DNA from 3 places in the Micromonospora reichwaldensis genome. Region 1 is predicted to be linked to each of the others. Evidence: predicted binding sites of a transcription regulator. Region 1 holds the regulator's gene; each other region holds the start of a gene.

What was found. The regulator HrcA, encoded in region 1, represses chaperone genes, less so after heat shock. The targets are predictions, from matches to a motif close to GGTTNGCACNCTCNNNNNGAGNGTGCNAACC.
Region 2: a site for HrcA is predicted at 2,592-2,622, ahead of groES (co-chaperone GroES). Genes of this name have one in related genera too.
Region 3: a site for HrcA is predicted at 4,791-4,821, ahead of groL (chaperonin GroEL). Genes of this name have one in related genera too.

The regions. Positions count from the first base shown of each region.
Region 1 covers NZ_JAVRFL010000032.1:49,595-59,624, reverse strand. The annotation lists gene RM555_RS23680 (NB-ARC domain-containing protein) at 201-1,604, shown strand; gene RM555_RS23675 (16S rRNA (uracil(1498)-N(3))-methyltransferase) at 1,717-2,451, opposite strand; gene dnaJ (molecular chaperone DnaJ) at 2,499-3,644, opposite strand; gene hrcA (heat-inducible transcriptional repressor HrcA) at 3,718-4,740, opposite strand; gene RM555_RS23660 (DUF4870 domain-containing protein) at 4,985-5,683, shown strand; gene hemW (radical SAM family heme chaperone HemW) at 5,724-6,947, opposite strand; gene RM555_RS23650 (enoyl-CoA hydratase family protein) at 6,968-7,771, shown strand; gene RM555_RS23645 (hypothetical protein) at 7,956-8,816, shown strand; gene RM555_RS23640 (phytanoyl-CoA dioxygenase family protein) at 9,006-9,941, shown strand; gene RM555_RS23635 (MOSC domain-containing protein) at 10,028-10,030, opposite strand, start outside.
Region 2 covers NZ_JAVRFL010000005.1:106,365-116,394, forward strand. The annotation lists gene RM555_RS05690 (WhiB family transcriptional regulator) at 1-244, shown strand, start outside; gene groL (chaperonin GroEL) at 427-2,073, opposite strand; gene groES (co-chaperone GroES) at 2,144-2,458, opposite strand; gene RM555_RS05705 (THUMP-like domain-containing protein) at 2,708-3,931, shown strand; gene ybaK (Cys-tRNA(Pro) deacylase) at 3,993-4,472, shown strand; gene RM555_RS05715 (sugar ABC transporter substrate-binding protein) at 4,666-5,763, shown strand; gene RM555_RS05720 (ATP-binding cassette domain-containing protein) at 5,869-6,693, shown strand; gene RM555_RS05725 (sugar ABC transporter permease) at 6,690-7,949, shown strand; gene RM555_RS05730 (ROK family protein) at 7,978-9,159, shown strand; gene RM555_RS05735 (DUF4142 domain-containing protein) at 9,359-10,030, shown strand, end outside.
Region 3 covers NZ_JAVRFL010000011.1:105,661-115,690, reverse strand. The annotation lists gene RM555_RS11700 (S8 family serine peptidase) at 1-396, shown strand, start outside; gene RM555_RS11695 (dienelactone hydrolase family protein) at 413-1,003, opposite strand; gene RM555_RS11690 (helix-turn-helix domain-containing protein) at 1,067-1,660, shown strand; gene RM555_RS11685 (GNAT family N-acetyltransferase) at 1,694-2,623, shown strand; gene RM555_RS11680 (hypothetical protein) at 2,715-2,912, shown strand; gene groL (chaperonin GroEL) at 2,972-4,594, opposite strand; gene RM555_RS11670 (DUF3824 domain-containing protein) at 4,869-5,987, opposite strand; gene RM555_RS11665 (cold-shock protein) at 6,175-6,378, opposite strand; gene RM555_RS11660 (GNAT family N-acetyltransferase) at 6,589-7,122, shown strand; gene paaN (phenylacetic acid degradation protein PaaN) at 7,206-8,879, opposite strand; gene RM555_RS11650 (matrixin family metalloprotease) at 9,093-9,641, shown strand; gene RM555_RS11645 (hypothetical protein) at 9,644-10,030, shown strand, end outside.

The sequences.
Region 1 (10,030 bases):
GAACGTAGCCGCGCCTTGACGGCACAGGGGTGTCGCGTTAGCCTCGGATCACACGGGGATAGACGGGTATCTTTGTCATTGTCGCTAATGACTCTTATGTCGTTTTTGTGTCAGTTGCCGTCGTAGCGACGGTCGGAACCCCCGTGCACCGCGCCCGCACCACGGGCCGGACCTGGACCGGAAGCACATACGGGGGATCCATGAGCAGGAACCAAGCGGCACCCACGCCCTGCCACGCCCGATCAGCGCCCGAGTACATCTCTCTGCTGCGGCAGCTGCGCGCGTGGGCCGGACTGACGTACCGGGAAATCGAGAGCCGGAGCAGGCAGGAAGCACACGGGCTGCCCCGTAGCACGCTGGGAGCCGTCCTGGCCCGCAACGCCCTCCCTCGGGAGGACTTCATCGACTCGTTCGTACGCGCCTGCGGACAGGACAGCACGCTCTGGTTGCGAGCCCGCCGGCGCCTCGCCGTCGCGGCGGAGGGCTCCGGACACGGGAGGGCCCCGGCCTGGCTCACCGCCGCCCCGCTCGCCTCGGCTTCAGCGCCGCACCTGCTGCCTCCCGTCCAGGAACTCGTCGGCCGCGACGACGACCTGCGGCATCTCGCCGCACGTGTCGTACCGTCGTCGGTCACGGTCGTCACCGGAAGCGCAGGCGTCGGCAAATCCACTCTCGTGGTCCGAGTCGCCCACGAGGTCGCGTCCCGCTTCCCCGACGGGCAGGTCTATGTCGATCTTCGCGGGGCGCACCCTGGGGCGGAGCCGTTGACAGACCTGGAGGTCGTACGACGGCTGGCCGAGGCGCTCGGCGTGCCGGGCTGTGTGCAGGCCGACGACGTCCGCCAGGCCGCCGTCACCCTGCACGCGGCCCTGGCCGGCCGGCGGGTTCTCATCGTCCTGGACAACGTCGCCGTGGCGTCGCAGATCCGCAGCCTGATACCGGCCAACGCGGGAACGGCCCTGGTGCTCACCTCGCGGGCGAGCCTGAGCACCATCGGGTTCTGCTGGACCCACTCCGTACAGCCTTTGCCCCCACCGGCGGCGGAGGCCATGCTCACCCGCCTGCTCGGTGCCGAACGAGTCGGCGCCGAGCCGGACGCTCTCCGCGCCGTGGCCGCGCTCTGCGACCACCTGCCGCTGGCACTCTGGATTGCGGCAGCCCGGCTACGCGCCCGTCCCCACTGGCCGGTCCGGGTGATCGCCGAGCGGCTCGGACGGGCGGAGCAACGGCTTGACGAGCTCCGTGTCGACCACCTGGACCTGCGGGCGAGCCTCTCGGTCAGCCTTCAGACCGTGGCTCAGGACATCGACGGAGCAGTCGCGGTGCAGGTACTCCGCCTGCTCGGCTACCTTCCGGAGACGGAGGTCGTTCCCGACACGGTGGCCTACCGGTTGTCCCTCTCGGCTCACCAGGCGTGGGAGGCGTTGGAGCGACTGGTGGACGCGAGTCTGATCAGCAGCGTCGCGCCGGGGCGCTACCGGGTGCCGGCTCTGGTCCGTCTGCTCGGCCGGGAACTCGTCGGACCGCAGCACGAGGGCGTGACGCCTCCGCCGACCATCGGGATACACGGCAGCTCTGGCGCGATAGCGGTGCTGCGACGCTAAGCCCGCTAGGTGTTCGCGTTGCCGCCGAGAGCGGCCCTGTGAGCGGGAATGAGAGCACCAGATTCGGAGGAGATGGGCCGGCACTCCCGATGCGGCTGCGGCGTACCGACGGTCACCAGTGGCCGAGGCGGGTGGCCAGGACACTGAGGGCAGCCACCCCGGCGGTGGACGTACGCAGCACCGAGGGCCCCAGCCGCACCGGCCGGGCGCCGGCCTCGGTGAAGGCGGTCAGCTCGGCCGGGGCGATGCCGCCCTCCGGGCCGACGACCAGCACGATCTCACCGGCGGCGGGCAGCTCGACGGTGGTCAGCCGCTCCCGCGCCTCCTCGTGCAGGACGAACGTCGCGGCGGCGCCCGCGATCCGGCGGGCCACCGTCGCGGTGGACTCGTCGGGGGCGCCGGCCACCACCGGCAGCCACGACCGGCGGGCCTGCTTCGCCGCCTCCCGGGCCGTCGCCACCCACTTCTCCCGGGCCCGGGCGCCCCGGTCGCCGCGCCACTGGGTCACCGAGCGGGACGCCGCCCAGGGCACGATCTCGTCCACCCCGACCTCGGTCATCGCCTGCACGGCCAGCTCGCCCCGGTCGCCCTTGGCGATGCCCTGCACCACGACGAGCCGGGGGACGGACGCGTCGACGTACCCCCTGGAGGTGACCTCGAGGTCGAGGGTGCCCCGGCCGACGGCCGTGACCACCGCGGACGCGGTGCCGCCCCGGCCGTCGGCGAGCAGGAGTTCCTCGCCGACGCGCAGTCGTTGCACCGTGGCGGCGTGGTGCCCCTCGGGGCCGCCCAGGGTGAGCTGGTCGGCGGTGGGCAGCGACTCGACCAGGAACAGCGGCGCGGACACGACGATCAGGCTAGCCGCCCCGGCGGACGCCGGGGCGGTCAGGCCGCTCAGGCGTGGCCGTTGAAGGCGTCGCGCATCCGGGAGAAGAAGCCGCCCTGCTTGGTGAGCTCGGCGACCTCCTCGCCCCGGGTCTTGGCGAAGTCGCGCAGCATCTTCTCCTGGTCGGCGTCGAGCTTGGTGGGGGTGCGCACGTCGAGGTGGACGTAGAGGTCACCCCGGCCGGTGCCGCGCAGGTGCGGCACACCCCGGGCGCGCAGCCGCAGGTTGCTGCCCGGCTGGGTGCCGGCCTTGACGTCGACCGTCTCCTCGCTGTCCAGCGTCTTGATGGTCAGCCGGGTGCCGAGGGCCGCCGCGGTCATCGGCACCGTGACGCGGCAGTGCAGGTCGTCGCCCTTGCGGGAGTAGACGTCGTGCGGCCGCTCGTGGATCTCCACGTAGAGGTCGCCGGCCGTGCCGCCGCCCGGGCCGACCTCGCCCTGCTGGGCGAGGCGGATGCGCATGCCGTCCTCGACACCGGCCGGGATCTTGACGGTCAGCGAACGCCGGGTGCGGACGCGGCCGTCGCCGGCGCAGGTCGGGCACGGGTGCGGGATCGTGGTGCCGTAGCCCTGGCAGACCGTGCACGGCCGGGCGGAGACCACCTGGCCGAGGAAGGTGCGCTGCACGGACTGCACCTCGCCCCGGCCGGCGCACGCCTCACAGGTGGCCAGGTGGGTGCCGGCCGCCGTGCCGGCGCCGGAGCAGGTGGTGCAGAGCACGGCGGTGTCGACGGTGATCGGCGCCTCGACGCCGAACGCGGTCTCGTGCAGGTCCAGCTCCAACCGCAGGATCGCGTCGGCGCCGGGCCGGGTCCGCGGTCGCGGGCCCCGCGAACCGCCCGCCGCGCCGCCGAAGAACGCGTCCATGATGTCCTGGAAGCCGACGAACGGCCCGGCGCCGCCGGGGCCGCCCGGGCCACCCGCACCCCCGCCGCCGGGGGCGAGCGGGTCACCGCCCAGGTCGACGATCTGCCGTTTCCGGTCGTCCGAGAGGACCTCGTACGCGGCGTTGATGTCCTTGAACTTCTCCTGGGCCTCCGGATCCGGATTCACGTCCGGATGGAACTGCCGCGCCAACTTGCGGTAGGCGCGCTTGATCTCGTCGTCGGAGGCTTCCCGGCTCACGCCGAGAATGCCGTAGTAGTCCCTGGCCACTGCGTTCCGTGTCCTCATGTTCGTCTCGCGTTGCGCCGGTCGGCGGCCGGAGCCGGCCGTCGGCCCTGACTGGTCAGTTCTGGGCCAGCAGCTCGCCCACGTAGCGTGCCACGGCCCGCACCGTGGCGATGGTGCCGGGGTAGTCCATCCGGGTCGGCCCCAGCACGCCGAGGCCGCCGACGCTGGTCGCGCCCGGCCCGTAGCCGGTGCTGACCACCGAGGCGGCGCGCAGGTTGTCGATCTCGTTCTCGTCGCCGATCAGCACCCGCGTCGTGCTCGGCTCCGCCTCGCCGATGAGCTTGAGCATGACGACCTCCTCCTCCAGCGCCTCCAGGATGGGGCGCAGGGAGCCCTGGAAGTCGAGCAGGCCGCCGCGGGTGAGGTTGGCCGTCCCGGCCAGCGCGATCCGCTCCTCGTGCCGCTCGATCAGCGTCTCAAGCAGCACGGTGGAGAGGGTGGTCATGGCCGGGCGCAGGTGCGGCACCGACTCCTCGACCAGCGCCTGCACCAGCGGCGGGGTCTCCGACAGCCGGGTGCCGACCAGCTTCTCGTTGACCAGCCGGCGCAGGTCCGTGACGTCGTCGGCGGGGATCGGCGCGGGCAGCTCGACCAGCCGCTGCTCGACCCGGCCGGTGTCGGCGATCATGACCAGCATCAGCCGGGTGGTGGAGATCGGCACCAGCTCCAGGTGGCGCACCGAGGAACGGGCCAGGCTCGGGTACTGCACGACCGCGACCTGCCGGGTGAGTTGCGCCAGCAGCCGGACGGTGCGGTGCACCACGTCGTCGAGGTCGACGGCGCCGACCAGGAAACGCTCGATCGCCCGGCGCTCGGCCGGGCTGAGCGGCTTCACCCGGGACAGCCGGTCCACGAAGAGCCGGTAGCCCCGGTCGGTGGGCACCCGGCCGGCACTGGTGTGCGGCTGGCGGATGTAGCCCTCCTCCTCCAGCACGGCCATGTCGTTGCGGACGGTCGCCGGTGAGACCCCCAGCTGGTGCCGCTCGACCAGCGCCTTGCTGCCGACGGGCTCCTGCGTGGCGACGTAGTCCTCGACGATCGCGCGCAGCACGGCGAGCTTGCGGTCGTCGAGACCCATCCTCCCCACCTCCTGTCGCACGTCGGCCCCGGCACGCGGGGGGCCGGGGCGGGCTGCTGGCACTCGACTGTAGCGAGTGCCAGTCTACGTCGGCGGGGCCGCCCGCGCGATGATCGACCTGGGGTGATCAGTCCGATCGGCGACCGCGCGGGCCCGCCCGACGCCCCCGTGGGGCCGGTGTTCCGGGCGTCCCGGCCGGTGTCGCGCTGGTGCCGCCTTGCCGGCTGCCCCTACCGTGACCTTCATGACTGAACCACCTCGCCCTCCCGGAGCGGGGGACCCCGGCTTCCCGCCGGACCCGACCGCCCCGTCGGGGGTTCCCGGCCCCGCCGGCTCCGGCGACCCCACCGCACCACTGTCCGGGGCACCGGGCCCGGGCAGCCATCCTCCACCCGGTGGCTATCCGCCGCCCACCGGTGACCAGCCGCCGTCGGGCGGCTACCCTCCGCCCGGCGACTACCCACCGCCCGGCGGCTACGGACCGCCCGGCGACTACCCACCGCCCGGCGGCTACGGACCGCCCGGCGGCTACGGAGCGCCGGGGGCCGGCTATCCGGCCGGTGGCGGCTACGGACCGCCGACGGGCGGCTACGCCAGCAACGACGACAAGAACTGGGCACTGATCGCCCACTTCGGCGGCGCGGCCGGCGTGATCGTCGGCGGCGGCCTGCTCGGCTGGCTGGCGCCGCTCATCGCGCTGATGGTCCGGGGGCAGCAGTCGCCGGCCGCCCGGGCGCACGCCGTCGCGGCGCTGAACTTCCAGCTCACCTGGACGATCGTCGGGGTCCTGAGCTGGGTGGTCACGCTGATCACCTGCGGGGTGCTGTTCTTCCTCCCCATGCTCGTCTGGCTGGTGCCGCTGATCTTCGGCATCGTCGCCGGGCTCAAGGCCAACGAGGGCGTGCTCTACCGCTACCCGATGACCTACGCCTTCACCAAGTGACCCGGGTCGGCCGCTCCCCCGGCCGGCCCCGGCACGCGGTTCAGGGCAGCAGGTCGCGGACGACCGCGTCGGCGAGCAGCCGGCCCCGCAGGGTCAGCACGGCCCGGCCGGCCGCGTGCTCGTCGGCGGCCAGCAGCCCGTCCGCGAGGGCCCGCGCGGCGCCGGCCCGACCGGCGTCGTCGAGGGCGTCCAGGGGCAGCCCGGAGGCGAGGCGCAGCCGGAGCATGACGTCCTCCATGTGCGCCTCGTCGGCCGTGAGCACCTCGCGGGCCAGGCCGGGCGAGCCGCCCGCCGCCAGCCGCTTCGCGTAAGTCGTGGGGTGCTTGACGTTCCACCAGCGCACGCCGCCGACGTGGCTGTGCGCCCCCGGGCCGAGGCCCCACCAGTCGGCCCCGGTCCAGTAGAGCAGGTTGTGCCGGCACCGGGCCGCCTCGTCGCGGGCCCAGTTCGACACCTCGTACCAGGAGAGGCCGGCCGCGCCGAGGGCGGCGTCCGCGGCGAGGTAGCGGTCCGCGGCGACGTCGTCGGAGGGGTACGGCAGCTCGCCGCGCCGCATCCGGGCGGCCAGCCGGGTGCCGTCCTCCACGATCAGGGCGTACGCGCTGACGTGGTCCACCCCGGCGGCGACGACCTGGTCGAGGGAGGCGGCGAAGTCCGCCTCGGTCTCCCCCGGCGTGCCGTAGATCAGGTCCAGGTTGACGTGGTCGAACCCGGCGTCGCGGGCCTCCCGGGCGGCGGCGACGGCCCGGCCGGCGCTGTGCGTGCGGTCGAGGATCGCCAGCACCCCCGGCGCGGCGGACTGCATGCCCAGCGAGATCCGGGTGTAGCCGGCGGCCCGCAGCGCCTTCAGCGACTCGGGCGTGACCGACTCCGGGTTGGCCTCGGTGGTCACCTCGGCGTCGGGCGCGAGCCCCCAGGTGCGGTCGATGCCGTCGAGGATCCGGGCCAGGTCGTCGGCGGGGAGCAGGGTCGGGGTGCCGCCGCCGACGAAGACCGTGTCCACCCGGGGCGGCGGTGCGTCGCCCAGCACCCGGCGGGCGAGCGCCAGCTCGGCCAGCACGGTGTCGGCGTAGCCCTCCCGGCCCGCCCCGCCGCCCAGTTCGGCGGCCGTGTACGTGTTGAAGTCGCAGTAGCCGCAGCGGCTGGCGCAGAACGGCACGTGCACGTACACGCCGAAGCCGCGCGCGCCGACGGCACGGGTGGCGGTGGCGGGCAGCGACCCGTCGACGGGGACGGATTCGCCTTCTGGAAGGACGCCGGGCATGGCCACTAGTGTGCCCTTCCATGACCTCTCCCGACGCGCTCGTACGGGTCGCCACGGCCCGTGGGGTGACCACCCTCACCCTGGACAGCCCGCACAACCGCAACGCGCTCTCCACGCCGCTGATGACCCAGCTGCTGGCCGGCCTCGCCGAGGCGGTCGCCGACGACGCCGTACGCGTGGTCGTGCTCGACCACACGGGCCCGGTCTTCTGCTCCGGCGCGGACCTGAAGGAGACGGCCGCCGCGTACGCCAGCGGGACCGTGCCGGCCGGGATGCTCGGCGACGTGCTCGCGGCGGTCTGGGAGTGCCCGAAGCCGGTGGTGGCGAAGGTGGCCGGCCCGGCCCGGGCGGGCGGCCTCGGCCTCATCGCGGCGGCCGACCTGGCGGTGTGCGCGCGGGAGGCGACGTTCGCCTTCACCGAGGTGCGGATCGGCGTGGTGCCGGCGGTCATCTCCGCGACCGTGCTGCCCCGCCTGCACCCCCGCGCGGCGGCCGAGCTCTACCTGACCGGCGACACCTTCGACGGCCGGCGGGCGGCCGAGATCGGCCTGGTCACCGCCGCCGTGCCGGCGGACGGACTGGACGCGGCGGTTGCGGGGTACTGCGACTCTCTGGTGCGGGGGGCACCGGGCGCGCTGGCCGGGGCGAAGCAGTTGCTGCGCCGGCCGCCCGCCGCGGACCTGCGGGCGGAGATCGCCGACCTGTCCACCCTCTCGACCGGGTACTTCCTGTCGGAGGAGGGACGCGAGGGCGTCCTGGCGTTCCGGGAGAAGCGGCCGGCGCGCTGGGTGCCCGCCGACGGCGACGCGGGCGCCGACCGGTAACACCGGGGTGGCGCCGGGCGGGGGTGTGGCCGCGCGGTGAGCGGGGACTGCGGGTTGCGTGCCGGCGGTCCGCCGGGGCGTCCGCCCGGCGGGTCGGTGCCATGCCCGGCGCTCATGGAGAACCGGTCGGACGACCCGGAAGGCACCACGAGGGACGTACGCTTGTCGGACTGTCGATCAGGGGGTGTGGGTGCGTACTCGGGCAGTCGTGGCGGGCGGTGTCGTCCTCGTCGTCCTCGTCGCGGTCGGGATCTGGATCGTCATCCGGCAGATGGGCGGGCAGCTGCGCCTCCCCCTGGCCAGCCGGACCTGCACGGTGCAGGCGGACGGCCGGGTGGCGCTGGACCCCGACCAGATGGCCAACGCGGCGACGATCGCGGCCATCGGCATCCAGCGGAAGATGCCCGAGCGGGCCGTCGTCGTGGCGCTGGCCACCGCCTACCAGGAATCCGGCCTGCGCAACCTCGCGGGCGGCGACCGCGACTCGGTCGGGCTGTTCCAGCAGCGCCCCAGCCAGGGGTGGGGCACCCCGGAGCAGATCCGCGACCCCCGCTACGCGGCCAGGAAGTTCTACGCCGGGCTGAAGAAGGTGCGCGGCTGGGAGCAGATGCGGGTCACCGACGCGGCGCAGAAGGTGCAGCGCTCGGCCTTCCCGGAGGCGTACGAGAAGTGGGCCGACGAGTCCGAGGTGCTGACCCGGGCCCTGGTCGGGCACGCCACCGGCGCGGTCGCGTGCACGGTGGGCCGCGACCCGGCGATGCGCGGCGAGGCCGCGGCGACCGCGCTGACCCGCGGCCTGTCGTTGGACTGGGGCCTGGCCGGCGCGACCACCGCGGCGGACCTGACGGGCCTGACGGTCCCGGCCGCCGACGAGCGCCGGGGCTGGCGGTACGCGCACTGGCTGGTCTCGCACGCCCAGGACCACGGCGTGAAGCGGGTGCGCTTCGGCGACCTGGAGTGGACGGCCCGCGACGGCACCTGGAACCGGACCGACGACACGCCAGCCACCGGGCGGGTCGTCGCGGAGGTCTTCGCCGAGGCGTAGTGGCCCCCGATCTCCTTACCGGCAGTCACCGCGCAAACCGGCATTACCGGCGATAACTCCCGTCTCGCCACCCGACTGTGACTTTTCGTCACCGCGCCGCTCCCCACAGTCCGGACAACGGTCGCATATCGTGCTGGGCAGTACCCCGCCCCGAGACCAGCGGGTTACGATCGGCGGCCTGTGCCAGCAATGGTTTCGCCTCATGGGGAGGGGTACGTCGAAGTGTTCGACTACGGCGACCGGACCGGTTACGAACCGATCAGTGACACCGACCGCAAGGAATTCCACGAGCAGGGCTTCCTCCTGCTGCGCAACGTCCTGACGGAGGACCACCGGGCGGCGCTGGAGGCGGCGGTCGACCGCGTCTACGCCGAGGAGAAGGCGAAGGGCACCACCACCAAGGACGGAACCCTGCACCTGCTGGGCTTCCTGGAGCGCGACGAGCTCTTCGGCGACCTGCTGACCCACCCGATCGCCTTCCCGTACATGTGGGGCCTGGCCGGCTGGAACATCTACACCCACCACAACCACCTGGACGTCACCCCGCCCGCGGCGGAGCCGGAGAAGCCCTACTGGGGATGGCACCAGGACGGCTACCGGCAGAACTCCGACCCGGAGACGATGGACCCGAACCTGCCCCGGCCGATGTTCTCGCTCAAGGTGGCCTACGTCCTCTCCGACCTGTCGGAGAACGGCCGGGGCGCCACCAAGGTGATCCCGGGCAGCCACCTGTGGAACTCGCTGCCCCGCCCGGCGGACACCTCCGTGCACAACCCGGACCCGGAGGGCACGGTGGAGATCACCGCCAACCCCGGTGACGCCTTCATCTTCGACCGCCGCCAGTGGCACTCGCGGTCCACCAACCTGTCGACCATCACCCGCAAGATGCTCTTCGTCGGCTACACCTACCGGTGGATCCGGCCGCTGGACGAGCTGCACATCGACAAGGACGGCGAGTGGTGGGCCAACCGCACGCCGGTGCAGCGCCAGCTCTGCGGTGAGGGCACCCACACCGCCAACTACTGGGGCATCAACTGGGACGGCTACATCGACGACGAGATCCCGCTGCGCAAGGAGCTCAAGCAGCGCGGCCTGCTCGACCGCAACGTGCCCTGGCTGCGCTGAGCCGGTCACCCGGCGCGCGCCGAGCCGACGTCGGACGGGCCCCCTCCCCCACGGGACGGGGCCCGTTCCCGTTCACCCGGCCGCCGTCA
Region 2 (10,030 bases), on a different contig from region 1:
CGGCGCGAAGGCCGTCTGCCGCGCCTGCCCGGTGCGGGCCGAGTGCGCCGCCCACGCCCTCGCCGTGCGCGAGCCGTACGGCGTCTGGGGCGGCTTCAGCGAGTCGGAGCGGCTGCGGCTGCTCGCCGTCGGCTGGGAGGACCTGGCCGACCGCCGCCAGAGCCGGGTCGACGTGGCCCGGCTGGAGGCCCGCCTGGGCCAGCCGCACCGGTCGACCGTCCCCGCCCAGCGCAAGATCGCCTGAGCCGGCGACCTCCTCGAGACCACACCGACGCCGCGTCCCCGCCCGGGGACGCGGCGTCGCGGCGTTCCCACCCGTGGTTGGCGACGCACCGGCCGGCCGATGGTCACGCCCCCGGCCCGCCGAAAGGCGTCGGGGCGCACCGTCACACGGACGGTGCGCCCCGACCGGGCGTACGGCGAGGGTCAGAAGCCCGGGCCGTGCTGGTGGCCGTGGCCGTGGCTGTGGCCGTGCCCACCGGCGGCGGCCGGCTCGGCCTTCTCCGGCTTCTCCACCACGAGGCTCTCCGTGGTGAGCAGCAGGCCGGCGATCGACGCCGCGTTGGTGACCGCGTTGCGGGTCACCTTCACCGGGTCGACGATGCCGGACTTCGCCAGGTCGACGTACTCGCCGGTGGCGGCGTCGAGGCCGTGGCCCCACTCCTTGCCGGCGACCTTCTGCACCACGACGTAGCCGTCGTGGCCGGCGTTCTGGGCGATCCAGCGCAGCGGCTCGACCAGCGACTTGCGCACGATCGAGACGCCGACCTTCTCGTCCCCGGTGAAGCCGAGGTCGTCGTCGAGCGCCGGCAGGATCTGCACCAGGGCGGCGCCGCCGCCGGGGACGGTGCCCTCCTCGACCGCGGCCTTGGTCGCGGCGATCGCGTCCTCGATGCGGTGCTTGCGCTCCTTCATCTCGACCTCGGTCGCGGCGCCGACCTTGATGACCGCGATGCCGCCGGACAGCTTGGCCAGCCGCTCGGCGAGCTTCTCCCGGTCCCAGTCGGAGTCCGAGGCCTCGATCTCCTTGCGGATCTGCGCGACCCGGTCGGCGACCTCGCTCGACTTGCCGCCGCCGTCGACGACCGTCGTGTTCTCCTTGTCGACCACCACGCGCCGGGCGGTGCCGAGCACCTCCAGGCCCACCTGGTCGAGCTTGTAGCCCAGCTCGGGCGCGACCAGCTCGGCGCCGGTGAGGATCGCCATGTCCTGGAGCATCGCCTTGCGCCGGTCACCGAAGCCGGGGGCCTTGACCGCGCAGACCTTCAGGGTCTTGCGGATCGAGTTGACCACCAGCGTCGACAGCGCCTGGCCGTCGACGTCCTCGGCGATGATCAGCAGCGGCTTGCTGTTCTGGAGGACCTTCTCCAGCAGCGGCAGCAGCTCCTCGATCGCCGAGATCTTCTGGGTCGTGATCAGGATGTACGGGTCCTCCAGGACCGACTCCTGCGACTCCATGTCGGTGACGAAGTTGGGCGAGATGAAGCCCTTGTCGAACTGGAGACCCTCGGTCACGTCCAGCTCGGTGTGCAGGGCGGAGCCTTCCTCGACGGTGATGACACCGTCGCGGCCGACCCTCTCCATCGCCTCGGCGATCAGCTCGCCGATCGTGGCGTCCTGCGCGGAGATCGTCGCGACGTGCGCGATCGACTTCTTGTCGGCGACCTCGACCGCGCGGCCGAGCAGCGCCTCGGAGACCTTGGCGGCTGCCGCGTCGATGCCCCGCTTGAGGCCGGCCGGGTTGGCGCCGGCCGTGACGTTGCGCAGGCCCTCGCGGACCATCGCCTGGGCCAGCACGGTGGCGGTGGTGGTCCCGTCGCCGGCGACGTCGTTGGTCTTGGTCGCCACCTCCTTGACCAGCTGCGCACCGAGGTTCTCGTAGGGGTTGGTGAGCTCGATCTCCTTGGCGATGGTCACGCCGTCGTTGGTGATCGTGGGCACACCGAACTTCTTGTCCAGGACGACGTTGCGCCCGCGCGGGCCGAGGGTGACCTTGACCGCGTCCGCGAGGGCGTTGACACCGTGCTCGAGCAGGTGCCGGGCGTCGTCCGAGAAGCTCAGGATCTTCGCCATGAATGTCCCTTCGAAGCGACGTCGCCCCGGCCCGGCGAGCCGGACCGGGGCGACGACACTGATCGGTTGCTTACTTCTCGATGACCGCGAGGACGTCGCGGGCGGAGAGCACCAGGTACTCCTCGCCGGCGTACTTGACCTCGGTGCCGCCGTACTTCGAGTAGAGGACGGTGTCGCCGACCTTCACGTCGACCGGCACGCGGTTGCCCTTGTCGTCGATCCGGCCCGGGCCGACAGCGAGGACGGTGCCCTCCTGCGGCTTCTCCTTGGCGGTGTCGGGGATCACGATGCCGGAGGCGGTGGTGGTCTCGGCCTCGTTCGCCTGGACCACGATGCGGTCCTCGAGCGGCTTGATCGCAACCTTGGTCGCGGTAGTCACGGGCATACCCTCCCGGGTACTTGGTTTCGTTACCGGCCGGCATGCCGACCAGCGTCAATCTGCCACATGCCACCGGGCGGGGCCGTCGTCGCGGGTGCCGGTCCGCCTGGCGTTCAGCAGCCGGACCATGGGGCCCGGAAGCTGGCACCCTCGGGGTGAGAGTGCTAATCGCAGGTTATTCCTCGGCTAGCACTCCGTCAAGGAGAGTGCCAACCCGCCGGCCGGCGCGTCGGGTCCGCCGACCACAATGACCGGGTGGATCTCGACCAGTTCGCCGCCCTGCGTACGCCCGAGGGGTCGGCCGCGCTCGCCGCCGCCGCGCGGGTGGCCGGCGGCGATCCGCTGACCGCGGCGGCCGCGCTCCGCTCGACGGGGCTGCCGGCCGACCTGGCGTCGGCCGCCCTCACCCAGGCCGAGCTGCGCCGCCGGGCGGTCGGCAAGTTCGGGCCGGCGGCGGCGGGGATGTTCCTCACCCGGGCCGGGCTGGAGCAGGCCACGCGGGGCGTCGTCGCGGCACGGCGGGCCGAGCGGCTGCGGGCCGCCGGGGTGCGCACGCTCGCCGACCTCGGCTGCGGCCTCGGCGCGGACGCGCTCGCCGCCGCCCGCGCCGGCATCCGGGTGTACGGCGTGGAGGCCGACCCGCTGACCGCCGCGATGGCCGCCGCGAACGCCGAGGCGGCCGGGCTGGCCGAGCTGTTCACGGTGGAGTGCGGCGACGCCACGGCGTTCGACGTGGACCGGGTCGACGGGGTGTTCTGCGACCCGGCGCGCCGGAAGGCGGGCACCGGGCGGCGGATCTTCGACCCGAACGCCTACTCGCCGCCCTGGGACTTCGTCGTCGGGCTGGCCGAGCGGGTGCCGCACACCGTCGTGAAGGTGGCGCCCGGCATCGACCACGCGCTGGTCCCGGCGGGCGCCGAGGCGGAGTGGGTGAGCGTCGACGGCGACCTGGTCGAGGCGGCCCTGTGGTGCGGCGAACTGGCGCAGGTCCCCCGCCGCGCCACCCTGCTGCGCGGTAAGGAAGGGCCCCCTGTTAACGCTTCCGGTAGAGGAAGGGTCCCCTGCCATCAGGTGACGGGCTCCGGGGACGCCGAAGCACCGGTCGGCCCGGCGCGCCGCTTCCTGTACGACCCGGATCCGGCGGTGGTCCGCGCCCACCTGGTCGCGGAGCTGGCCGAGACGCTGGGCGCGACGCTGGCGGACCCGAGCATCGCCTACCTCTACGCGGACGCGCCGACGCCGACGCCGTTCGCCCGCTGCCTGGAGGTCACCGACGTGCTGCCGTTCTCGCTCAAGCGGCTGCGGGCGCTGCTGCGGGAGCGCCGGGTCGGCCGGGTGGAGATCCTCAAGCGGGGGTCCGCACTGGAGCCGGAGAAGCTCCGCCGGGACCTGCGGCTGGCCGGGGACGAGGCGGCCAGCCTGGTGCTGACGCGGGTCGCCGGGGCGCCGACGGTACTGGTCTGCCGGCCGGTCGGGTAGCGCGGGGGCGTCCGGCCTTTTCGGCTCGCGGGTCGTACGGGGTCGGGTTAGCTTGACCGTCATGGCGGGACAGGGCACTCCGGCGACCGCGCTGCTGACCAAGCGGAAGATCGCCCACAGCACCCATCCGTACGACGTCTCCCCGGACGCGCCCCACTACGGTGCGCTGGTCGCGGCGGCCCTGGGGGTGCCGCCGGAGCGGGTCTTCAAGTCGCTGGTCGCCGAGGTCGACGGCACGCTGACGGTGGCGGTCGTGCCGGTCACCGGCGAGCTGGACCTCAAGGCGCTCGCCGCGGCGGTCGGCGGCAAGCGGGCCGCCATGGCGGACCGGGCGGTCGCCGAACGGGCCACCGGCTACGTGCGCGGCGGGATCAGCCCGCTCGGCCAGCGCCGGCGGCTGACCACGGTGCTCGACTCGTCGGCGCTCGACCATCCCACCGTCTACGTCTCGGCGGGCCGGCGCGGGCTCCAGCTCCAGCTCGCCCCGCAGGATCTCGTCGCCCTCACCGGGGCGGTCACGGCCCCGCTGTCGGCCCGCTGAGCTGCGCCGCTCCCCTCGGCCGGGAGAGAGCGCTCCCCGGTGGGCGACGGCCGGGTGTCAGGGACGTTGCTGAATTGTTACTGCCGACAACAAACTCGCCACCTCGGCGCTCTTGTGCCCACGGCGCGAACCGGAATACGTTGCCGGACACAACAAACCAACATCATCCCCCACCCCCGAAAGGACCCTGCTGATGCGCAAGGGCTTCCTCACCTTCGCCGCTGTGGGCCTGCTGGCCGCCGGCGGCCTGACCGCCTGCGGCGACGACTCCGGTTCCGATGCCGGCGGCTCCACCGAGAAGAAGCCGAAGATCGGCGTGATCCTGCCGGACAGCAAGTCCTCCGCCCGCTGGGAGGGCGCGGACCGCAAGTTCCTGACGGAGGCGTTCCAGGCGGCCGGCGTCGACTTCGACATCCAGAACGCCCAGGGCGACAAGACGGCGTTCCAGACCATCGCCGACCAGATGATCACCAACGGCGTCACCGCCCTGATGATCGTCAACCTGGACTCCGGCACCGGCAAGGCCGTGCTCGACAAGGCGAAGTCCCAGGGCGTGGCGACCATCGACTACGACCGGCTCACGCTGGGCGGCTCGGCCACCTACTACGTCAGCTTTGACAACGAGGTCGTCGGCAAGCTCCAGGGCGAGGGCCTGAGCAAGTGCCTGACCGACAAGGGCGCCAAGAACCCGGTGGTGGCGTACCTCAACGGCTCGCCGACCGACAACAACGCCACCCTGTTCAAGAACGGGTACGACTCGGTGCTCAAGCCGAAGTTCGACTCGAAGGAGTACACCAAGGGCCCGGACCAGAACGTGCCGGAGTGGGACAACGCCCAGGCGGCCACCATCTTCGAGCAGATGCTCACCCAGCAGCGCGGCAAGATCGACGGCGTGCTCGCCGCCAACGACGGCCTCGGCAACGCGGCCATCTCGGTGCTGAAGAAGAACAAGCTCAACGGCAAGGTCCCGGTGACCGGCCAGGACGCCACCCCGCAGGGCCTGCAGAACATCCTCTCCGGCGACCAGTGCATGACCGTCTACAAGGCGATCAAGGAGGAGGCGAAGGCCGCCTCGGACCTGGCCATCGCGGTCGCCAAGGGTGAGAAGAAGGAGACCGGCCAGACGGTCAAGGACCCGGAGGGCGGCCGGGACGTCCCGTCGGTCCTGCTGACCCCGAAGCTGATCTTCAAGGAGAACGTCAAGGACGTCATCGCCGACGGCTTCGTCACCAAGGACGAGGTCTGCGCCGGGGCGTACGCCAAGCTCTGCGCCGACGCCGGCATCAGCTGACCCGTACCCGATTCCACGCGCACGCCGCCCGGCACGGACCCTGTGCCGGGCGGCGGTTCGCGCCGGACGGGATCCGAGACCTCCCCTCCACCTGAAGGAGCCCCCGTGTCCGCAACCCCCCTGCTGGAGCTACGCGGGATCGACAAGAGCTTCGGTCCCGTCCAGGTCCTGCGTGACGTCGCCTTCTCCGCCCATCCGGGCGAGGTGACCGCGCTGGTCGGCGACAACGGCGCCGGCAAGTCGACCCTCGTCAAGTGCATCAGCGGCATCTACCCCACCGACGCCGGCGAGTTCCGTTTCGACGGCCGGCCGGTGACCATCAACAGCCCCCGCGACGCCGCCGCGCTCGGCATCGAGGTCGTCTACCAGGACCTCGCGCTCTGCGACAACCTCGACATCGTGCAGAACATGTTCCTCGGCCGGGAGAAGCGCAGCGGCATCGTGCTCGACGAGCCGACCATGGAGCAGATGGCCGCCGACACCCTCGCGGGGCTGAGCGTACGGACCGTGAAGTCGCTGCGGCAGCACGTCTCCAGCCTCTCCGGCGGCCAGCGCCAGACCGTGGCGATCGCCAAGGCCGTGCTCTGGAACAGCAGGCTCGTCATCCTCGACGAGCCGACCGCCGCGCTCGGCGTCGCGCAGACCGCCCAGGTGCTCGAACTGGTCCGCCGGCTCGCCGACAACGGCCTCGCCGTGGTGCTCATCTCGCACAACATGAACGACGTCTTCGCCGTCTCCGACCGGATCGCCGCGCTCTACCTCGGCCAGATGGTCGCCCAGGTGAAGACCACCGACATCACCCACTCGCAGGTGGTCGAGCTGATCACCGCCGGCCGCTCCGGCGGGCTCGGGCTCGCCACCGAGCCGGCCAACGGCGGCAACGGGCACGGCGCGGAGCCGGCCGGCAGCAACCCAGGAGGCGCCCGATGACCACCACCGTCGTGCACAAGGACGGCCCGGCGGCCGTCACACCGCCGGCCACCCTCGGCAGCCACGTCCGCAACTACCTCGGCCGGGTCCGTGGCGGCGACATCGGGGCGCTGCCCGCCGTGCTCGGCCTGGTCGTGCTCTGCACGGTCTTCTCGATCATGCAGCCGACGTTCCTCAGCGCCGGCAACTTCGCCAACCTGTTCACCCAGGGCGCGGCGGTCACGCTGATCGCGATGGGGCTGGTCTTCGTCCTGCTGCTCGGCGAGATCGACCTCTCCGCCGGCTTCGCCAGCGGCGTCTGCGCCGCCGTCCTCGCCAACGTGGTCACGGTGCTCGGCTACCCGTGGTACGTGGCCGTGCTCGCCGCGATCGTCACCGGCGTGGTGATCGGCACCATCCTCGGCTTCCTGGTCGCGAAGATCGGCATCCCGTCCTTCGTGGTGACCCTCGCCGGGTTCCTCGCCTTCCAGGGCATCGTGCTGATGCTGATGGAGGAGGGCGCCAACATCTCCGTCCGCGACGAGGTGCTGGTGGCCATCGCCAACCGCAACCTCCCGCCCGTCCTGGGCTGGCTGCTGGCCGCCGTGGCGGTCGCCGGCTACGCGGCCGTGCAACTGCTCCGGCACCGTACGCGGGTCGCCCGGGGTCTGGTCACCGACCCGATCGCGGTGGTCTTCGCCCGCATCGGCGGGCTGGCCCTCATCCTCGGCGTGGCGGTCTTCATCCTCAACCTGGAGCGCAGCCGCAACGTCGTGATCAGCTCGCTCAAGGGCGTGCCGATCGTGGTGCCGATCATCGCGGTGCTGCTGGTCTTCTGGACCTTCGTGCTCCAGCGCACCAGCTACGGCCGGCACGTCTACGCGGTGGGCGGCAACAAGGAGGCGGCGCGCCGGGCGGGCATCAACGTGGACCGCATCCGCATCTCGGTCTTCGTCATCTGCTCCTCGATGGCGGCCGTCGGCGGCATCGTCGCCGCCAGCCGGGCCAACTCGGTGGACCCCAACACAGGCGGCAGTGATGTACTGCTCTACGCGGTCGGCGCGGCGGTCATCGGAGGCACCAGTCTCTTCGGCGGCAAGGGCCGCGTGCTCGACGCCGTCCTCGGTGGCGCGGTCGTGGCGGTCATCGACAACGGGATGGGTCTGATGGGATACAGCTCGGGGGTGAAGTACGTGGTCACCGGCGTGGTGCTGCTGCTCGCCGCCAGCGTGGACGCGTTCTCCCGCCGGCGTTCCACCTCCACCGGCAACCGCTGACCGCGCGGCACCGGAAGTGACGACAGCGATGCGCGCAGGACCGAGCCAGGACGAGATCCGTCGGCAGAACCTGGGCGCGTTGCTGCGGTACGTGCACGTGCACGGGGCCACCACCCGTGCCGAGCTCACCACCACGCTGGGCCTCAACCGCAGCACCATCGGCGCGCTGACCGCCGACCTGGCCGGCGCCGGGCTGGTCAGCGAGGGGACGCCGAAGGAGACCGGTCGGGCCGGACGACCGTCGCTGGTCGTCCGGCCCGAGTCGGACCGGGTGCACGCGTACGCGTACAGCATCGAGGTGGACCGGCTGCGCGCCGCGCGGATCGGTCTCGGCGGCGCGGTGCTCGACCGCCGGGAGCTGGACCGCCCCCGGGGTCTGACCGCCGCGGAGGCCGCCCCGCTGCTGGCCGGGGCGGTCAAGGAGATGCAGCAGAGCGCGCCGGCGGACGCCGTCTGCGTCGGCGCGGGCGTCGCGGTCTGCGGCATGGTCCGCCGCGACGACGGGCTGGTCCGGCTGGGCCCCACCACCGGATGGGTGGACGAGCCGATCGGCGCGGCGCTCGGCGCCGAGCTGGGCTGCAACGTGCCGGTCACGGTGGGAAACGTGGCCGACGTGGCGGCCTTCGCCGAGCATGCCCGGGGCGCGGCGGCCGGCTGCGACAACGTCATCTACCTGTACGGGGACGTGGGCGTCGGCGCCGGCATCATCGCCGGTGGGCGCCGGCTGACCGGGCACGGCGGCTACGGCGGCGAGGTCGGCCACATGGTGGTCGTCCGGGACGGCGCGCCCTGCGAGTGCGGCTCCCGGGGCTGCTGGGAGACCGAGATCGGCGAGCACGCGCTGCTGCGCGCGGCCGGCCACTCCGACGCGCGAGGCCGCGACGCGCTGCTGGCCGTCTTCGACGCCGCCGACCGGGGCGACCTGCGGGCGCAGACGGCGGTACGCCAGGCCGGCGACTGGCTCGGCTTCGGGGTGGCCAACCTGGTGAACATCTTCAACCCGGAGATGGTCATCTTCGGCGGCGGCATGCGGGACCTCTACCTCGCGGCGGCGGCCCAGGTCCGCAGCCGGCTCAACTCGATGGCCCTGCCCGCCTGCCTGGAACACGTCCGGCTGCGCACCCCGAAGCTCGGGGACGACGCGGCGCTGATCGGCGCCGCCGAACTGGCCTTCGAGCGCCTGCTGGCGGACCCCCTCGACGTCGGCTGACCGGCCCCGCCCGCCCCCCGTCCCACCTGCCCCGCCCGTGCCGTGCCGTGCCGACGAATGGCGGACAGGTGCCGGCGCGGGCGGGCCGGGCCGGTGAACCGTTCGGGCGGTCCGTCCGTACCAGTGCGCGGACGGGCGAAGGCGGAGGCGTCGCCCGGCCCGGACTCGTTTCGGACCGGACCGAGGAGACACCACGGACATGACACCGCTCAGATCCGCCCGTCGCCGACCGGGACACCGCAGCGGTCGCCTGGCGGCGCTGCTCGTCACGATCGCCGCCGGGCTCGGGGTGCTGCCCGGCGTGGCCGTCGCCGCGCCGGGCGGTCAACAGCTCAACGCGGCCGACGCCGCCCTGCTCAACGGGGTACGCCTGGCCGGGCTCTGGGAGATGCCCGCCGGGCAGTTGGCCGCCGACAAGGGGCAGAGCGCGAAGGTACGCGAGATCGGCGCCGGCATCGCCACCGAGCACGAGGAACTGGACCGGCTCACGGTCGAGGCGGCCAACAAGCTCGGGGCGAGCATCCCGAGCGACCCGACGGCCGAGCAGAAGGGCTGGCTGACGGAGATGCAGAACGCCTCCGGCGCCCGCTTCGACCAGATCTTCGTCACCCGGCTCCGGGTCGCCCACGGCAAGATCTTCCCGGTCATCGGGGCGGTCCGCGCCAGCACCCGCGACCCGGTGATCCGCAAGCTCGCCGACGACGCCAACCGGTTCGTCCTGCACCACATGCAGATGCTGGAGAGCACCGGGCTGGTGCGCTGGCCGGAACTGCCGCCGGCCGCCCTGCCCGCCCCCGGCGACGACGGCCTGCTCGCCGCCGCCTCCGCCAACTCCGGCCCGCCGATCGGGGTCAGCAGCACGGTGGTCTGG
Region 3 (10,030 bases), on a different contig from region 1:
CCCGCCCCGTACGCGGACGTGCTGACCGTCGGCGCGGTGGACCGGCAGCGCAAGGTCACCCTGTTCTCGTCGCGGGGACCGGTGCCGGGGGCGGCCAAGCCGGACGTGGTCGCGCCGGGCGACGAGGTGCTGTCGGCGATGCCGGGCGGCGGGTACGCCGTCCTGAGCGGCACCTCGATGGCGACGCCGCAGGTGGCCGGCGTGGTGGCGCTGATGTGGTCGGCCAACCCGGCGCTGGTCGGCGACCTGCCCCGCACCCGGCAGATCCTCCGGGACACCGCGACCCCGGCCGTGGCCACGTACGCCGCCCGGACGCAGACCTGCGGGGGCGACCGGAACATCACCGGCGCCGGCCTGGTCGACGCGTACGCGGCGGTGCGGGCGGCACGGGGCTGAGGGGCGGAGCGCCGGTTCACCCCAGCCGGTCGAGGAACTCCCGCGAGCGCCGCAGCACCAGTGTCGTGGCCTCCGCGTCGTACGACGGCAGCGTGCTGTCGGTGAACAGGTGCTGGTCGCCCGGGTAGACGAACAGCTCGCCGAGGTCGGGGCCGACGATGCCGACCAGCTCGCGGGCGGCTTCGATGTCGCCCTCCAGGGCGAAGAACGGGTCGGCGTCCATGCCGTGGATCTGCACCGGGACCCCGGCGGGCCAGGGGCCGACGGCCCATTCGCCGGTGACGGGCAGGCAGGATTCGTAGAGCAGCGCGCCACGCGCGCCGGGCCGGGTCTGGGCGAGCCGTTGGGCGGTGGCGGCGCCCCAGGAGAAGCCCGCGTGGACCAGCCCGTCGGGCAGCTCGGCCACGGCCCGGTCGGCGCGCTCGCGCAGCACCTCGCGCCCGATGCTCTTCGTGAGCGCGAAGCCCTCGTCGAGGGTCGCCGGGCGTTCACCGTCGAACAGGTCGGGGGTGTGCACGGTGTGCCCGCCCGCCCGCAACTGTTCGGCGAACTCGCGCAGCCCGTCGGTGAGCCCGCGCAGATGGTGGAACAGGACCACGTCGGCCATCTCTACACTCCTGTCAACAGACGACAACGATCGAATGATCCATGATTCTAGAACGGTCGAGAAATGTCGAGCAATGAGCGGATCCCGGACTACGACCTCGACGAGCTGCTCGTGGTCACCGCGCCCGCGCAGCTTCGCGCGCTGGCCGATCCCCTGCGCGCCACCCTCCTGGAGCTGCTCCTGGAGCGGGCCGCCACGGTGACCGAGCTGGCCCGGGCGGTCGACCGGCCGAAGAGCAGCGTCGCCTACCACGTGACCGCGCTCGTCGACGCCGGCCTGCTCAGGGTGGTACGGACCCGGCGGGTGCGGGCGATCGACGAGCGGTACTACGGGCGGGTCGCCCGCACGCTCTACATCGGCGCGCTCACCCGGCCCGAGGACAGACAGGTCGCGACCGCCGTCAACGGGCTCGCGGAGGCCGTCGCCGAATCGGCCGCCGCCCACGCCGCCGACGACCTGCGCTGCACCCTCGTGCACGCCCGCATCCCGATCGAGGAGGTACGCGCGTTCTGGGCCGAGGTGCAGGCGCTGGCCCGCCGCTTCGCCCAGATCCCCCGATCCGGCGACCAGGTGTACGGGTTCGTCGCCGGCCTCTATCCCACCGACGCGCCGACCCTCCCCGACCCCGACCCAGGCGCCGACAGGGGCTCTTCTTAACAGAAGCGCTCCGGTGACCTAGGGTCGGCGTCCATGGACCTGAAGATCGTCGAGCTGGGGCCCGACCGGCGGCCCGCCGTGGTGGAGCTCTGCGGGCGGGCACTGGACCTGCCGGAGGACGCAGCCGAGGCGCCGGCCGTCGTGGACACCCTCTGGGCGCGGGCCGCCGCCCACCGCCCGGTGTTCGTGTGGGGCGCGCACCGGCAGGGGCGCCTCGTCGGTGTGCTCATCGGCTCCCTCGCCGCCGGCGACGGCGACGCCCGTGGTCACGTCGACCTGGTCGCGGTGGCACCGGAGGAGCGGCGGCGCGGTGTCGGGAGGGCCCTGCTGGCGACCGCCGAGGCGCGACTCGCCGAGCTCGGCGCGGTAGAGGTGCTGCTCGCCGGGAATCCGCCGCACTACGCCTGGCCCGGCATCGACGTGCGCTACACCCCGGCGGTCTGCGCCGCGCTGGCGCTCGGCTACTGGCAGGACCGGACGGCGTGGAACATGACCGCCGACCTGTCGTACGACGGCTCGCCCGCGCTGCGCCCGACGGAGCCGGCGGAGGCGCGGCTGGCCGGGCAGGGCGTCACGGTCCGGCGCGCCGAGGCGGGTGACCTGCCGGCGCTGGCGGAGTTCGCCCGCGCCACCTTCGGCGGGGCCTGGGACGCCGAACTGGCCGGCTCGGTGGGCCGGGAGGGGGCGGGCTGCCACCTGGCCGAGCGCGACGGCGAGGTGCTCGGCTTCGCCGCGTACGGGTCGTCGCGGCCGAGCTGGTTCGGCCCGATGGGCACCGCCCCGGCGGCCGAGGGTTCGGGGATCGGCGGGGTGCTGCTGCGCCGCTGCCTGCGCGAGCAGCGGGCGGCGGGCGTGACGGCGGCGCAGATCGGCTGGGTCGGGCCGGTCCCGTTCTACTCGGGCAGCGCGGGCGCCCGGATCGAGCGCGTCTTCTTCCTGTACCGCAGGACGCTCGGGGACTGACAACGGGGCGAAGGGGATATAGACCCTCATAACGTCATTCGCCCGCATTGGTGATCGTCGCGCCCTACCGTTTCCGGTAGAGGAGGCAGCCATGACCACGGACGACGAACGCCCCGGCCCGTTGCCGTTCGACCGGCTCGACTACGGCGACGCCGAGCAGCAGGCGGAGATGGCCGGCGTCGACGAGCCGGCCGACGAGCCGGTGACGCTGGTCGACGAGCCGGTGCAGATCCCGCAGCCGTACGACCGGGCGCAGAAGAGACGCAACCAACGGCCACTGCCGACGTGACGGCGCAAGGGGCGGACCGCTGACGCGGCCCGCCCCTCACGGCGTTGTTGGAGCTGGACTCAGAAGTCCATGTCCCCGCCACCCGGACCAGCCGGGGCGGCCGGGGTCTTCTCCGGCTTGTCCGCCACGACGGCCTCGGTGGTGAGGAAGAGCGCCGCGATCGACGAGGCGTTCTGCAGCGCCGAGCGGGTCACCTTGGCCGGGTCGATGATGCCCGCGGCCAGCAGGTCGACGTACTCGCCGTTGGCGGCGTTGAGGCCGTGACCCGGGTTCAGGTTACGGACCTTCTCCACCACGACGCCGCCCTCGAGGCCGGCGTTGACGGCGATCTGCCGCAGCGGGGCGTCCAGCGCGACCTTGACGATGTTCGCACCGGTCGCCTCGTCGCCGACCAGGTCCAGCTTGTCGAAGGCGGTCTTGCCGGCCTGCACCAGCGCGACGCCACCACCCGGGACGATGCCCTCCTCGACGGCGGCCTTCGCGTTGCGGACGGCGTCCTCGATGCGGTGCTTGCGCTCCTTGAGCTCGACCTCGGTGGCCGCGCCGACCTTGATCACCGCGACGCCGCCGGCCAGCTTGGCCAGTCGCTCCTGCAGCTTCTCGCGGTCGTAGTCGGAGTCGCTCTTCTCGATCTCGGCCCGGATCTGGTTGACCCGGCCCTGGATCTGCTCGGCGTCGCCGGCACCGTCGACGATGGTGGTCTCGTCCTTGGTCACCACGACCTTGCGGGCGCGGCCCAGCATGTCGAGGCCGACGGCGTCCAGCTTGAGGCCGACCTCCTCGCTGATGACCTGGCCACCGGTGAGGATGGCGATGTCGGCCAGCATGGCCTTGCGGCGGTCACCGAAGCCCGGCGCCTTGACGGCGACGGACTTGAAGGTGCCCCGGACCTTGTTGACGACCAGGGTGGCCAGGGCCTCGCCCTCGATGTCCTCGGAGATGATCAGCAGCGGCTTGCCCGACTGCATGACCTTCTCCAGGATCGGGAGCAGGTCCTTCACCGACGAGATCTTGCTGTTGACGATCAGGAGGTAGGGGTCGTCGAAGACGGCCTCCATGCGCTCCGGGTCGGTCATGAAGTAGGCCGAGATGTAGCCCTTGTCGAAGCGCATACCCTCGGTGAGCTCCAGCTCCAGCCCGAAGGTGTTGCTCTCCTCGACGGTGATGACGCCTTCCTTGCCCACCTTGTCCATCGCCTCGGCGATGATCTCGCCGACGCTGGTGTCACCGGCGGAGATGGAGGCGGTGGAGGCGATCTGCTCCTTGGTCTCGACGTCCTTGGCGAGCTTGAGCAGCTCCTCCGAGACGCTGGCCACGGCGGCCTCGATGCCCCGCTTCAGGGCCATCGGGTTGGCACCGGCGGCCACGTTCCGCAGGCCCTCGCGGACCAGGGCCTGGGCCAGGACGGTCGCCGTCGTCGTGCCGTCACCGGCGACGTCGTCGGTCTTCTTCGCGACCTCCTTGACCAGCTCGGCGCCGATCTTCTCGTAGGGGTCCTCGAGCTCGATCTCCTTGGCGATGCTCACACCATCGTTGGTGATGGTGGGGGCACCCCACTTCTTCTCGAGGACGACGTTGCGGCCCTTGGGGCCGAGGGTCACCTTCACGGCGTCGGCGAGCTGGTTCATGCCCCGCTCGAGGCCGCGGCGCGCCTCTTCGTCGAACGCGATCATCTTGGCCATACGGCGTTGTCCTCCTGGACACTCACGGGCCACCCGGAGTGTGTGTCCCGGATGGGCCGCCTGGTGTACGCACCTTGGGACGTCGCCACCTGGCGACGACGACGTCTCCTCGGCCGGGCCGGATAGCCCGCGACGACCGGCCATGTGCCGCAGCCGCGTCTGGACGCCGCTACGACCGTGGCCCTACCGCCCCGACCATTGGCACTCACGGTATGCGAGTGCCAATGACTTGTTTAGCACTCTCCCCTGCCGAGTGCAAGCACGATCGCCCCGGTCAGCCGAGTTCACCGGCCAGCCGGGCGCTGTCCACCGGCCCCTCGTGGGCACGCTGCTCGGCGTACGTGACGACCAGGCCGACCAGCTGGGCGAGGTGGGTCGGCAGGGCCAGCACCGCGCCCACCAGCGTCACCACGAGCACACCGACCGCCGTGCCGGGCGATTCCAGCGGGGTGGTGCCGAACGGCAGCGTGCCGATGCCCTCCACCATGCTGGCGGCCCCGCTGCCGACGATCACCGCCGCCGCCACCAGCGCCACCCGGCCGAGCAGCAGACCGAGCCGGTCGTGGAACATGCGGAAGGAACGGCCGATCGGGTGCTGCCGCTCGAACAGGTAGACCGGGCCGGCCATGCTCAGCGCGAAGGCGAAGTAGATGCCGGGGATCACGCAGAGACAGACCCCGAGCCCGATGATGACGCTCATCAGCAGGGTCCAGCCCCAGAGGCCCAGCGCCCGGCGCACCCCGTAGGAGAGGGCGGCGCCCACGCTCACCGGTTGACCTGCCGCCTGCCGGGTGACCACCCAGGTGCCGGCCGCCCAGCCCAGGCTCTGCACGAAGCCGAAGACGAGGGCGCTGCCGAGCACCACGGACAGCAGGACGACCGTGTCGGTCAGGAAGGTGTCGGGCAGCGCGGCCGGGTCGCCGGCCATCGACTCCTCCCACTTGGCGCTCGGGTCGACGACCAGCGAGAGCATCGACACCACCAGGGCCGGCAGCGCCTGGGTGAGCAGCAGGATCGGCAGCAGCAGCCGCCAGCCCCGACGTACCGCGCCGACGCACCGGCCGAACCAGCCGTTGACGCCCGCGCCGGGCGGGGTGACGAGCACGTCGGCCGGGTCGAGGCCGTGCCCCGGCGGGTACCACCCGTGGACCGGCTGCCCGGGATAGGCGACCGGGGCGCCCGGCTGCCCGGGGTACGCGACCGGGGCGCCGGGGTACCACGGCTGCCCGCCGTACGGGCCGGAGCCGGCCGGGTACCCGCCGGTGGGCGGGAAGACCCAGTCCTGCGGCTGTTGCGGGCCTGTCGGCGCAGCGCCGCCCGGGCCGACGGGTGGCGTCGCGGAGGGATCGGGATCTCCCGGGGGCGGCGCGGCCTGGGGTGGCTGGTCGGACATGAACCCTCCTCAGCGATGGCTGGAACGGCTCACGATCCTCCCCTGCCGACGCAACCGCGCCGAAGCCCGCCCCCGTGGAGCGAACCGGCCGACGACCGCCCGGCCCACCGGGCGCCCACCCCCGGCCGACGCCCCACGACCGGCGGTCAGGAGGTCGGTCGGCGCGGGGACGCGGGAGGGACGCCCGTCAGGCGATGACGCGCACGCGCTCGGCCTGGGGGCCCTTCTGGCCCTGGGCGATCTCGAACTCGACCCGCTGGCCGTCGTCCAACGCCTTGTAGCCGTCCATCTCGATCGCCGAGAAGTGGACGAAGACGTCCTGCCCACCGTCGACGGCGATGAAGCCGTAGCCCTTTTCGGAGTTGAACCACTTCACGGTGCCCTCTGCCACGGTGCACTTCCTCACTCTGCGCGGCGTTCCACGACCCCGGAGGCCGGGCGGGCCGGCACCGGAGGACCACCGGCTCGGCGATCGACGAGGGCCGCTGAAACGGTGACCGAAATCGCACGCTACACGAAGCGTGACGACACCGCACGACCACAAATCGGACATACGCCGATCGCCGGCCATCGGCCGTCATCGCTGTGATAGGCATTCGGCATGACGAGCACGCCCGACGGTCCGGGGCCGACGCGGCGGGCGGAGATCCGGCGGGTCCGACCCCCGGACGCTGCTCGGATGCGGGCGCTGCGGCTGGAGATGCTCGCCGACGCCCCGCTGGCCTTCCTGGAGACCCTCGCCGACGCGGCGGCCCGGTCGCACGCCGACTACGCGGCCAGGATCGCGTCCGTCTCCGTCGGGACGGGCACCGCCCAGTTCGTCGCGGACCCGGGCGGCCGGCTCGTCGGGCACGCCGGCGGCACGGTGGCCCCCGGGGAGCCGGGGCTGACCGTGGTGTACGCCGTCTACGTCACCCCGCCCTGGCGGGGCACGGGCCTCCTCGGCGACCTCGTCGACGCGGTCGCGGCCTGGTCCCGCGCCTGCGGGCGCCCCGAACTGATGCTGGAGGTCGTGGTCGGCAACGACCGGGCCTACCGCGCGTACCGGCGGCTGGGCTTCGTCGACACCGGCGTACGCGTCCCGCACCCCACGGTCCCGGCGCTCACCGAGCTCCAGATGCGCCGCCCGGCCTGACCCGCGCCGGCGATGCGTTCCGCCCGGACCGGATCGGCTGCCCGGAGCGGCCCGTGCGGGGCCGACCCGGGCAGCCGGACCTCTCAGGCGTGCCGGCGGGACTGCACGATGCGGAACCGGTTGGCCACGTAGGCGCCGTCGGTGAGCGCCGAGTTGGCCGCCGCGTTGGCGCCGCTGCCGTGGAAGTCGGAGAAGGCCGCCGACTGGTTCACGAAGACCCCGCCGGTCAGGTTGCAGGACAGGTGCACCCCGACCTCGATCGCCGCGGCCTCGGCCGCGTCGAGGACCGCCTCGTCGGTGGAGTAGACCGCCGCGGTGAGCGCGCCCTTCTCGCCGACCGTGGCGCGCAGGATCTCCAGGCTGTGCGCGGTGGAGTCCGTGGCGATGGCGAACGAGATCGGCCCGAACCACTCCTTCGAGTAGGTCGCGGTGTCGTCGGCCGCCAGCCTGACCACCGTCGGGGTGCGGACCACCGCGCCGGGGAAGGCCGGGTGCTCGACCGTACGCGACTCCAGCACGGCCTCGCCGACCTTGGTGACCTCGTCGAGGCGCTCCAGCACCCCGTCGTTGACGATCGCGCCGGTCATCTCCACCCCGCGCGCCGGGTCGGCGGTGACCTTGGCGACCGCAGCGGCGATCCCGCCCGCCACCTCGTCGAAGCTCTTGTGCCCCTGGTCGGTCTCGATGCCGTTGCCGGGGATCAGGATGTTCTGCGACGTGGTGCACATCTGGCCGCTGTAGAGGCTCAGGGTGAAGCCGAGGTTGCGGCACATCCCGGCGAAGTCGTCGGTGGAGTCGATCACCACCGTGTTCAGCCCGGCCTTCTCGGTGTAGACCGCCGCCTGCCGGGCGTTGGCCTCCAGCCAGTCGCCGTACTCGGTGGAACCGGTGAAGTCGATGATCTTCACGGCCGGATGCAGGGCCAGCGTGGAGGCGAGCTTCTCCCCGGGAGCCTCGGGGGCGAGCAGCACCAGGTTCGGGTCGAAGCCGGCCTCGGCCAGCACCTCCCGGGCGTACTTCACCGTGATCGCCAGCGGCAGCACCGCGCGCGGGTGCGGCTTGACGACCACCGGGTTGCCGGTGACCAGCGAGGCGAACAGCCCCGGGTACGAGTTCCAGGTCGGGAAGGTGTTGCAGCCGATCACCAGCGCCACGCCACGGGGCACCACGTGGAAGGTCTTGGTCATCCGCAGCGGGTCGCCCTTGCCGGCCGCCTTCTCCCAGCCCGCCGTCCCCGGGTGCCGGGTCATCTCCGCGTACGCGTAGGCGACCGCCTCCAGCGCGCGGTCCAGCGCGTGCGCGCCGCCGGCCTGGAAGGCCATCACGAAGGCCTGGCCGCTGGTGAACTGCACCGCGTTGGCCAGCTCGAAGATGTGCTTGTGCAGCCGGTCGAGGATCTCCAGGCAGACCCCCGCCCGGGCCTGCGGGCCGGCGTCGCGCCAGGCGGGCAGGGCGGCGGAGGCGGCGGCGACCAGCTCGTCGGCGCCGGCGTGCGGGTAGCGGACGTTCAGCTCGACGCCGAACGGGCTGCTCTCGGTGGCGACCCGGTCGGCCGCGCCCGGCTGGTCGAGGGGGAAGTCACCGCCGAGGTACGCCTCGAAGGCGGCCTTGCCGTCGGCGGCGGCGGTCTCGCCGTAGACCCGGGGGCTGGGCGACTCGGGGTAGGCGGACCAGTACCCGCGCTCCGTGATCGCGGTCAGCGCCCGGTTGAGGGTGTCGGCGTGCCTGTCGTACAGGGGGTGCGGGGTCTCCGTCATGCCCGCCATCATGCAACAGGAACCCCTCAGATCAGTAGGGCCGTGTCACAACTCGGATCGTGAGCTGCCAGTCCGTCCAGCCGCCGAGGCAGCGACGGCGTCGCCGCACGCCCGCACCCCCTCGGCGGGCCGGGGTCCGGGGAATTCGGGTCCACATCGGATACCCCGGGTCAGTTACAGTGACGACCTTCTATCTGTATTCGAGGAGGTTCTGTGGAGCAACGAGAGTCTGCCTTCCGTCGCCGGCCGGCCTGGTCGATGCTGGTGGTGTCCGGGATGCTCGCCGCGTCGGCCCTGTTCGCGACCCCTGCCGCGGCTGACGTGGGAATCGCCGGAAGCGCCTGCAACGCGGTCGACGGTGGGGAACTCGTCTACGATGACTTCACCAAGTACAACGACTCGCTGAATCACGCGGTCAACCAGTGGAACGCGCTCAATCCCATCGACGTCAGAGCGGACGACGCCTGGAGTTACTCCGACGTTGACGTCAGCGACAGCAATGACGGCGGGAACGGCACGGTCGCCTACTACTCCTGCGTGGCCGGCGCGGACGACATCGTCATGAACACCCACTATCTCGACAGTTACAGCACCTCACGTGATCACGCCGCGATGACCCACGAATTCGGGCACGCCATCGGTCTCGACCACGGTCCTGAAGTTGCGGTCATGGACCCCTACTCGACCGACTACAACCCGAACATGAACAACAATTTGCAATCGTGGGACATCAGCACCTATCACAGCAAATGGGGGTACTGAAGATGAACCACCGACTGAAGGCCCCGTTCGTCGGGCTGGTCGCCCTTGTCCTGGCCGTCGGCGGCTGGTTCACCTACCAACAGCTCCGCCCGGCTCAGACCCACCCGGTTTCGGTGAGCTTCGCGTTCGACACCACCAACCGCGCCAAGGTCGCCGGCTACGCCGATGCGGTCGTGGTCGGGACCGTCACTGGCGTCGCGGAGGTACGCCAGGGTGAGCGCGGCGCCCCCCACACCATCTTCAAGGTCGCTGTTTCCGACAAGCTCAAGGGCGACGTCGAGGACACCATCCTCGTCGACCAACTGGGCGGAACCCGCGGGAAGGACACCTGGACAGTCGAAGGCGTCCAGCAACTCGCCGTCGGCTCCGCGTACGTCCTGCCCCTCACC